3 regions of the Priestia sp. LL-8 genome follow, and region 3 is predicted to be linked to each of the others. Evidence: riboswitches for the same ligand, from Rfam matches in the RefSeq annotation. Region 3 holds a riboswitch; each other region holds the start of a gene.
What was found. A riboswitch is a leader RNA that binds a small molecule or an ion and turns the genes downstream of it on or off. The one in region 3 is predicted to bind cobalamin.
Positions count from the first base shown of each region.

Region 1: another riboswitch for cobalamin. It lies ahead of U9R83_RS01685 (HoxN/HupN/NixA family nickel/cobalt transporter); the one in region 3 lies ahead of U9R83_RS14815 (cobyric acid synthase).
Region 2: another riboswitch for cobalamin. It lies ahead of U9R83_RS24370 (ribonucleoside-diphosphate reductase subunit alpha); the one in region 3 lies ahead of U9R83_RS14815 (cobyric acid synthase).

Region 1 covers NZ_JAZAQH010000001.1:309,988-313,271, reverse strand. The annotation lists gene U9R83_RS01690 (M20 family metallopeptidase) at 1-711, opposite strand, end outside; gene U9R83_RS01685 (HoxN/HupN/NixA family nickel/cobalt transporter) at 941-1,738, opposite strand; cobalamin riboswitch at 1,872-2,054, opposite strand; gene U9R83_RS01680 (organic hydroperoxide resistance protein) at 2,160-2,579, opposite strand; gene U9R83_RS01675 (undecaprenyl-diphosphatase) at 2,732-3,284, opposite strand, start outside.
Region 2 covers NZ_JAZAQH010000001.1:4,670,829-4,674,112, reverse strand. The annotation lists gene menC (o-succinylbenzoate synthase) at 1-1,081, shown strand, start outside; cobalamin riboswitch at 1,360-1,545, shown strand; gene U9R83_RS24370 (ribonucleoside-diphosphate reductase subunit alpha) at 1,680-3,284, shown strand, end outside.
Region 3 covers NZ_JAZAQH010000001.1:2,922,864-2,926,147, reverse strand. The annotation lists gene U9R83_RS14825 (APC family permease) at 1-718, shown strand, start outside; gene U9R83_RS14820 (YdcF family protein) at 777-1,340, opposite strand; cobalamin riboswitch at 1,488-1,667, shown strand; gene U9R83_RS14815 (cobyric acid synthase) at 1,760-3,284, shown strand, end outside.

The DNA of each region.
Region 1 (3,284 bases), 2.6 Mb from region 3:
ATAATCTGTTAAGCCCTGCAAGAAAATCACTTGGCGCGCAAGCTCTTCAATCGCATTGATTCCTTCTTTGTGGTGATTACCCGCGTGTGCTGCTCGTCCCCATACTTTTACGGTGAAAATTCCCGCTCCTTTGCGCGACGTTTTTAACGCACCTGAACCCGCCACAGCCGGTTCCGCTACTAGCACTGCTTCACTTCTTTGTGCTTCTTCTTCAATGTATTTTTTAGAAGAAATTGACCCAATCTCTTCATCCGAATTGCAGAAAAACACAATTTTTTTATCGAGCGATAAGCCAAGCTCTTGAATCGCTTTAATCGCCCATATAGATTGCACAATGCCGCCTTTCATGTCTAAAATTCCCGGACCGTACAGCTTGTTTCCCTCTGTTCTTAGACTTAGCCTTCCCTTTTCCCATACCGTGTCAAAGTGACCGATAATTAAAAGCTGCTTTTCTCCTTCTCCAATCGTAAATTTCAAATGGTTTCCTACTTCTTTTTCTTCTATAATTTCGTAGCCTACTCCTAAACGCTTTTGAAACAGCTCCGTTAAATACATTCCACACTGATCTACTAACTCTTTACTGTAGGACGGTGATTCTTTTTTCACAAATCCAACTAAATCTTCAAGCATCTCTTGTTCGTGTTCTTTTAAATAACTAAATACACTTTGTTCTACCATTACCTGACTCAAATCAATTCCTCCTCCAAACAACCCCTGCTGCTTGCATTAAATGCTTTTATTTATCGTACGTATAACTATGTTCTACGTTTCACATAACGACCTTAAATTATCCTTAATTATAATGGTTTTCAGACAATTTTCCATCCTTTAAATACAGATAATACTTTAACTTATTCATAACCGACCGAAAATAGCCATAAACTTCAACAAATTCATACAAAAAAGCTTCAATCTTTAACAGATTAAAGCTTTCGTTTGACTAATTGACATTTATTTTAATATTTTTCCCTTTTGACTTCACACTCACAAAAACAAACATAGACACTAAAAAAATAAACAAAATAACGCCAACCATTTCAAAGTTTACTTCGGCCCATGGGTTAAAGAAAGTGAATGCTAAATAGAGTGACACACCATACGCGAGGACAACAATAACCCAGCCCATCAAGCGGGAAGCAGATCGCCCAAACTTACTCGATTCATTCACCATTTTATGTACAATCAGTGAATCGATTGTATCTGTCAGCATCATACCAAACATAAATACTAGTCCTAATAAAAGCGGCGTATACTTGCCTGCGTTCCCTACAGCTAGAGACCACACGGCCGTTTGACTGACCGTTTCGGCTGCTAAAGCGAACAATGCTCCTACAAGAATAATTAAAAAAGGATTCGTTGTTCCTTTTGCGATTTTCGGAATAAACTTCCCTTTTAACCCGCTCAGCTCAAACTCTTCCTCTTTATTTTTGGTTCGAAGCAAATGATATGTGTTTAATGTCCCGATTAGAAAGAGGGAGATAATGGATACCCAGGATGCAAAATGATCGAAATACGATGGAAACGTAAAATTCTTCATCACCACGCCAAGCACCCCGGCCGTGACGGCCACCATTCCTCCGTGACCTAGTGAAAACAGCGTGCCGACCCACGGGGCAAAACGGCTCCCCATTCGCCAATTATATCGGGTCTGGCCATCAATAAAAGCTAAGTGATCTGCATCCAATCCGTGCCTGATTCCTAATAAAAAGACAAGTAAAAAAACTGATAAACCTTCCATTTCCTACACTCCTTTTTTTAAAATAAAACATAAAAAAGCCTCAATTCTATAGAAATTGAGGATGTGTCGGCATATGAAAATAAACAGCAATTGCTCACTGCGTACCTTGATACACCGCCTCTTTCCTAGAAGAGTCAAGTGTACAGAATAGGTAGGTCTCCTGGCTTGAGATCATCATTTTCTACCGCCTTCCCCGTTTTGAGTGACGATAAGATAGAAAACTCCCTGCTTACAGTGGCTGGACCGCTCGAGATTTGCACTCGATTCCCTGTTACCTCTTACGCTATGTAAGAGCACCTAAACTGTGCGAATGATTCATTTTCTTACTCATTATACTAGTACCGCTTACAAATGAATAGAGAAAATTCAAATAAAAAAGCCCTGCTAAGCTTTACATGCTTAGCAGGGCTTTTTAAAGCAATTAAATTACTTCTACCGTTACGTCTACGTTACCGCTGATTGCTTTTGAATACGGGCAGTATGAGTGAGCTAGGTCTACATATTTTTTCGCTGTTTCTAAATCTAAGCCTTCGATATGAGCTTCAAGCGCTACGGCAATTTTTACTCCTTGATCAGCTTTATCTGGAAGCAGCTGAACAGTAGCTTTTACTTCACTGCTTTTGATTTCTACGTTATGTTTTTTCAACATAAATTCTAACGCACTGTTGAAACAAGCACTGTATCCAGCTGCAAATAGCTGCTCTGGGTTTGTTGCTGTTGTTGCTTCTCCACCAAGTGCTGGAGGTGTTGCAACATCTAAATTAAAGATATTATCTAAAGAATGAACTTCTCCTGTTCTTCCACCTGTGTTAACGACTGTTGTTTCATATAAAGCTTTCATGTATAAATCTCTCCTCTTTTTTAGTAATTTTATTAAAAATTTTTTATTTATCGTTTCTGTAATTTAATTGTACACAATTTAATTTTAAAAAACAAGTATTAAATGCATTAAAAATTTCCCAATAAAAAAAGCCGCGTATTTGCGGCTTTTTCTTAATAATATTGAGACTGCCCGTCATAAGCTGATTTTCGAAAAATAGACAGATTGGTAATAGCTCTCATAATTTTGGTATTGAAAATAACATAATGAATAAACAACGCGAGCAAGCAGCCTAGAATAGCTCCTGTTAACACATCGAATGGATAGTGAACGCCAACCCATACGCGTGAAAATGCAATGAGTGCACCCATTACAACCCACATGCGCCCTGAACGTTTGAAATGTAGCCAAATGGTAAAAGTGATAACTAATGCAGACGTAGCATGATCGCTTGGAAATGAAGAATTCGCGGCGTGATCAATAAGCTGATTCACGTGGTGAGAGATAAATGGACGATCTCGATAAGCAAATAAACTAATCACTTTATTAATAATGACTCCTGTGGCACAAGCACATAAAGCTTGGAATGCTACAACACGGCTGCCGTTTTTATTAATAAGTAAAAACAAGCCGAGTAAAACAATAAGTACATACTGGGCATAATCTGCAAAGAATACCATCAGCGAATCTACAAACTTCACATGCGAGGCGTACTGATTCACCGCA
Region 2 (3,284 bases), 1.7 Mb from region 3:
TTATAAAATTGACATGAAGCTTCTTTCTCCTTTTTCAACAAGCTATGGTACAGTGCAGGATCGAGAATTGATTTTGCTTGAAGTAGAAGATGAAAAAGGATTTACAGGGTGGGGAGAAGTCGTTGCTTTTTCATCTCCTTGGTATACGGAAGAAACGATTCAGACATGTTTTCATATGTTAGAGGATTTTTTAATTCCTTCGCTTCTTCATCAGCAGCTTCAAAAACCAGAGGATGTTCAAAAGTTATTCAAACCTCTAAAGCGGAACAACATGGCTAAAGCAGCTTTGGACTGTGCTGTATGGGATTTGTATGCAAAGCGGCAAAATAAGCCGTTAGCTGAAGTAATTGGCGGAGTAAGGCCTGCTGTAGAAGCTGGCGTGGTAGTTGGCTTAAATGATATTTCCATCATGAAAGAACAAATAAAGACGTACATGAAAGATGGTTATAAGCGCTTTAAAGTGAAAATTAAGCCGGGTGCCGACTATGAGCTACTGAAACAAATTCGAGATGAATTTCCAAGCATTCCTCTTATGGCTGATGCCAATTCAGCCTATACGTTAAGCGATAGTGATTCATTGAAGAAACTAGATGAATTGAATTTAATGATGATTGAACAGCCGTTAAGTTCTGATGATATCCTTGATCATCGATTGTTACAAAAGCAAATGAAGACGCCGATTTGCTTAGATGAAAGTATTGTGAGCTATGAAGATGCACGTCATGCAATCGAACAAAAAAGCTGCAAGATTATCAATGTGAAAATCGGTCGAGTTGGCGGACTGTCCGTAGCAAAGCAAATTCATGATTTATGCGCCCAGCACGGTGTAAGGCTTTGGGTTGGAGGAATGTTAGAAGCCGGGATTTCACGAGCTCATAACATTGCCCTTGCCACACTGCCTTCTTTCACGATACCAGGTGACATTTCTGCGTCGTCTCGCTATTGGGAAAAAGATATTATTAAGCCCGAAGTAGAGGTAGAAGCCGGAGTAATAAAGGTGAAGGAAAAACCGGGGATAGGATACGATATTGATAAAAAGTTTATCAAAACAATCACAGCATTTGAAAAAGAATACAAATAAGTAAAAACCGTTTTTTATGAAAAACGGTTTTTTTATTGAGGTTGTCAATGTTTAGTAGAAAAATAAGACAAATTTTTTAAAAAGAGCACATTGTTCCATCAAGCGTGTCAAAACATGTTATGATGGAATAGTTTGATGAAAAAAGTCGAAGGATTTTATCGTAAAAAACAAAATTATTTTTGAAAATAGGTTGATAGTTTTCTGAGTTGTCCTATATAATGTGTTTATAACATAACACAATATGTTGTTTTGAAATTGATAATAAAATACTATATTTTGTGTTTTCCAGTGAAAAAGGTGTCTGATAAAAAGACTTAAAAGGGAATTTGGTGAAAATCCAAAGCTGTCCCCGCAACTGTGAATGCTGATGAAATAAGGAGATCCACTGTGATTAAACATCATGGGAAGGCCTTAAAGTAAAAAGAAGCATAAGTCAGGAGACCTGCCTTTTTTATGTCGTTTTATCTTCTTCGGGAGGTGAGAGGGTAGAGCGAGGATTGAGAAAAGACTTAGTGTCTTCTTCTATCTTCGTTCTATTCGCTCACCGAGGTACGGTGAGCGATTTTTTTATTTTGAAGTGAAGAGAGGAGCCATCTTTATGGTGAATACATTAAAGCCTACAATTCTACATGAATTAACTGCATATATTGAACGTTTAAAAAAAGAATTTACGCAGCTTGATTTTTCTTTGTATGAGGAAAAGGTTATTCAAACTGTTACAGTAAAGGAAAATATGACGGACGAAAAGGTTGCAAACGTCCTAATTTTAGCAGCCTTAGAGCGTATTTCAATGGAAGAACCAGATTGGACGTACGTAGCGGCAGACGTCTACTTAAACGAACTATATCGAAAAGCAGCGGACAACCGAGGTTACGATAAAAAAGAGAAGTACGGTTCGTTTTATCAGCTTATTCAAGAACTAACAAAAATTGGCATTTATAATAAACAGCTATTAAAAACATATACAGAAGAAGAAATTAATGAAATTGCCTCAGTCATTATTCCTGAACGCGATCGTTTATTTACATACATTGGATTGCTGACATTAGCAGATCGCTATTTAGCGACATCACATGATAAGCGCGTATACGAATTACCGCAAGAACGTTTTCTTATCATTGCTATGACGCTGATGTCTCAAGAAAAGAAAGAAAATCGAACAGCATTAGTAAAAGAAGCGTACTGGGCGCTTTCTAGTCTATATATGACGGTTGCCACACCAACACTTTCAAACGCAGGAAAGAGCTATGGACAGCTATCTAGCTGCTTTATTGATACGATTGATGACAGCTTACGCGGTATTTATGATAGCAATACAGATTTGGCCACGCTTAGTAAAAATGGAGGCGGAATTGGTGTCTACCTCGGTCATATTAGAAGCCGAGGAAGTGATATAAAAGGTTTTAAAGGCGTATCATCAGGAACAATTCCATGGATGAAACAGCTAAATAATACGGCTGTAAGTGTCGATCAGCTAGGTCAACGACAAGGAGCTATTGCCGTATATTTAGACGTATGGCATAAAGACATCTTTTCATTCTTAGACGCGCGTTTGAACAATGGTGACGAACGTCAGCGCACGCATGATTTATTCACTGGCGTATGTTTGCCAGATTTGTTTATGGAAAAAGTAGAAGCACGTGAAGACTGGCACTTATTCGATCCTCACGAAGTTCGTACGCTGATGGGCTACTCGTTAGAAGATTTTTATGATGAAGAAGAAGGCAGCGGTTCGTTCCGCACTCGTTACGCTGAGTGTGTAAATAATGAACAGCTTTCAAGAGAAACAGTACCTGCTATTGAAATTTTCAAGCGCATTATGCTTTCGCAGCTTGAAACTGGAACGCCTTATATGTTCTATCGTGATACGGTTAACAGAGCTAATCAAAACCGCCACGAGGGCATGATCTACTGCAGCAACTTATGTACAGAAATTACGCAAAATCAAAGCACAACGGTCGTAACGGAGGAAATTACGGAAGACGGAAAAATTATTATTACAAAGAATCCGGGCGATTTTGTTGTATGTAATCTTTCTTCTATTAACTTAGCGAGAGCCGTAACTGAAGATGTGCTTGAACGTTTAATTCCAATTCAAGTACGCATGCTTGATAACGTTATTGAGTTAAATGATTTGCCGGTACTTCAAGCAAAACTAACAAACCAAAAATACCGCGCAGTAGGGCTTGGGACATTTGGTTGG
Region 3 (3,284 bases):
ACTTATTTTAGGCCTTGGCTGGTTAGTAACGCTTGTTATTTTTGATGCTATTTTATCACCAGGCGGTAACGGAAACATCTTTATGAATACAACTTCTCGTCTAGTTTATGCTTGGTCTCGTAATGGAACACTATTTAAACGTTTCTCAAAAGTAGATAAGAAAACAGGAATTCCACGTGCGTCACTATGGCTATCATTTGGAATGTCCGTATTCTGGACACTGCCATTTCCTTCTTGGGAAGCGCTAGTAAACGTATGTTCAGTAGCACTTATTCTGTCTTATGCTATCGCACCAATTTCAGCTGCAGCATTCAGAGTAAATGCAAAAGATCTTAAAAAACCTTTCAAATTAAAAGGCATGAGCATTATTGCTCCTGTTTCATTTATCTTCTGTTCATACATCGTATACTGGTCAGGATGGACAACAATTTCTTGGCTGCTAGGATCACAGCTTCTAATGGTTGTTATCTACGTAGCGTTTAAGAAATACGTACCAACTGACGTTGTGAAATTTGCACAGCAGCTTAAATCTGCTTGGTGGCTAGTTGCTTATTATATTATTATGCTTGTTATCTCTTATCTAGGTTCATTTGGCGGAGGACAAGGTGTGCTAAGCAACCCACTTGACTTAATTTTAATTGCTCTTGTTTCACTCGGTATTTTCTACTGGGCGAAATACACAGGTTTACCAAAAGCAGTTATCGATACAGATGATTAATAAAAAACACGGCATGAATTCATGCCGTGTTTTTCGTTTGTATAGGCGTGTACTCTATTTATTTATCAAACAGCCATGTTTTTAATATAGCAGCATACTCACGAAAGTAGGCTTGAAGTTTAATTGAATTTGGTGTCTTTGCGCCTAAAGGATAAACATCAAAACCTTGGCGCTTGGCAATAATAGAAGCGCGAAACAGATGAAAATCACTGCTAACAAGCACGACTCGTTTATCTTGAATATCAACTTTCTTTTTGGTGAAAATAAAATTCTCAAAAGTAGAAGTTGACTGATCTTCTTTTATAATGCGATTCTTTTTAATTCCTGCTTTTCGTAGAAAACGGTAGGCTGCCTCTGCTTCAGAAATTTCTTCATCAGATCCTTTTCCACCCGTTACGATAACTTTTGTTTGTTTATGAGTCTTTAAATAAGATAAAGCTGTTTTTGCTCGCTCTTTTAAACTAGGAGACATTTGATCACCATCTACTTTAGAACCTAAAACGAGGACATAATCTGCGTTTTGTGGAACAGACTTGTGGGCAGTTTGATACATACAAAAAGATATAATTACTATATAAAGAACAAGCGAACCAATAAAGGTATAAATCATTTTTTTCTTCAACTGTGAGCACCTTCCTAGCTATTTCATAAGATGTTTGGAAAATAATTGTTATTATAGCATACGAGACCCAAATAAGTATAAACACAGTAATATATAATAATAGAAGAAAATCGTTATTGTGAATGGTTATAAAATTCGTTACAATAAAGAATAAATGATTTTAAAAGTGCCTCTAAGGAGGATAATAGGGAAATCGGTGAGAATCCGGTGCAGCCCCCGCTACTGTAAATGTGGATGAACCTGCAAAGACCCACTAGTCAAACTAGGAAGGGTGCAGAAGTAAAATGAAGCATAAGCCAGGAGACCTGCTTTTAAAAACCCCTTATTTTTCGGTGGGAGAAATAAGTCAAGACAATGTGTTAATGAGCGCATGACCAAACCTTGACTTTTACAGTTAAGGTTTTTTTATGTGGTAGGGAGTGGATAAAGTGAAAAAAGGAAAACCTCTTATGATTCAAGGAACGCACTCAGACGCTGGAAAAAGCATGATTGCTACAGCATTTTGCCGTATTTTTAAAGAAGACGGCTATCAAACTGCACCGTTTAAATCGCAAAACATGGCGCTCAATTCATACATTACAATGGATGGAAAAGAAATTGGCAGAGCGCAGGGAATTCAAGCAGAAGCTGCTGGAGTAGAAGCAACAACTAATATGAACCCTATTTTAATTAAACCAACTCGTGATCATGAATCTCAAATTGTCGTTCATGGAAAGCCGCTTCGTAATATGTTTGCTTTTCAGTATCGGCAAGAATTTTTTAATGAAGGTTTGAACGTTATCACTGAGTCTTATAAAGAGCTTGCCAGTCATTATGATCGAATTGTGATTGAAGGTGCTGGAAGTCCTGCTGAAGTCAATTTGAACGATCGGGAACTGGTAAATATGCGCGTAGCAAAGATAGCCCAAGCGCCTGTTGTGTTAGTAGGAGATATTGATAAAGGTGGAGTTTTTGCGAGCCTAGTAGGAACTCTTCAATTGCTTCCAGCTGAGCACAAGCCCAGAGTTGTCGGGGTGTTAATCAATAAATTCCGAGGAGATTTAGAACTGTTAAAACCGGGGCTAAAGTGGTTTGAAGAATACACGGGCGTTCCGGTCCTAGGCGTTATTCCTTATATGCACGACGTGGAAATTGACGCAGAAGATTCATTATCCCTCAGAAATTACTCAACCCTTGTGAATCCGTTAAAAGAAATTGATATTGCGGTTATTTCGTACCCACGCATCTCAAATTTTACAGACATCGATCCTTTAAGCTTAGAAGAAGACTGTCATGTGAGGCTTGTAACCAAGCCATCACAACTAGGTACGCCTGATTTAATTGTTTTACCAGGAAGCAAAAATACGATTGAAGATGCGCAGTTTTTACAAGAAAGCGGGCTGGCTCTAGCCATTAATCAAGTCTTGAACGCAACGAACGCTCACGTTATTGGCATCTGCGGGGGATATCAAATGTTAGGCGAGACGATTACGGACCCCGATGCAGTAGAGTCCCGGATTGAATCTATTAAAGGGCTGGGTTTGCTTCCAGTGGAAACCGTTATGACAACCAGCAAAAAAACAGAAAGAGTTTCTGGATATGTTCAGTTAGAGAGTGAGAAGGTTTCGATTGAAGGCTATGAAATTCATATGGGAAAGACGGTTTCTAAAAGCATGACGGAAGCCTTTGCGGTGGTAGATGATCAAAAAGAAGGAACGGTTAAAGAAAACATCATTGGCACGTATGTTCATGATGTGTTTCATAACGATGCTTTGCGCAGAGCTTTGCTTAATCAAATTCGCAAACATAAAAAATTGCCACCTATTACGGATACATTCAACAGCCGTCTGCAAAAAGAGGAGTCTTTTTCAAAAGCAGCAGCATATGTGAGAGAAGCTGTAGATATGGAAAAGCTGTATCATTTAATAGACAACTATAAAAGCCCGGAGCAAGCACAAAAAGTAT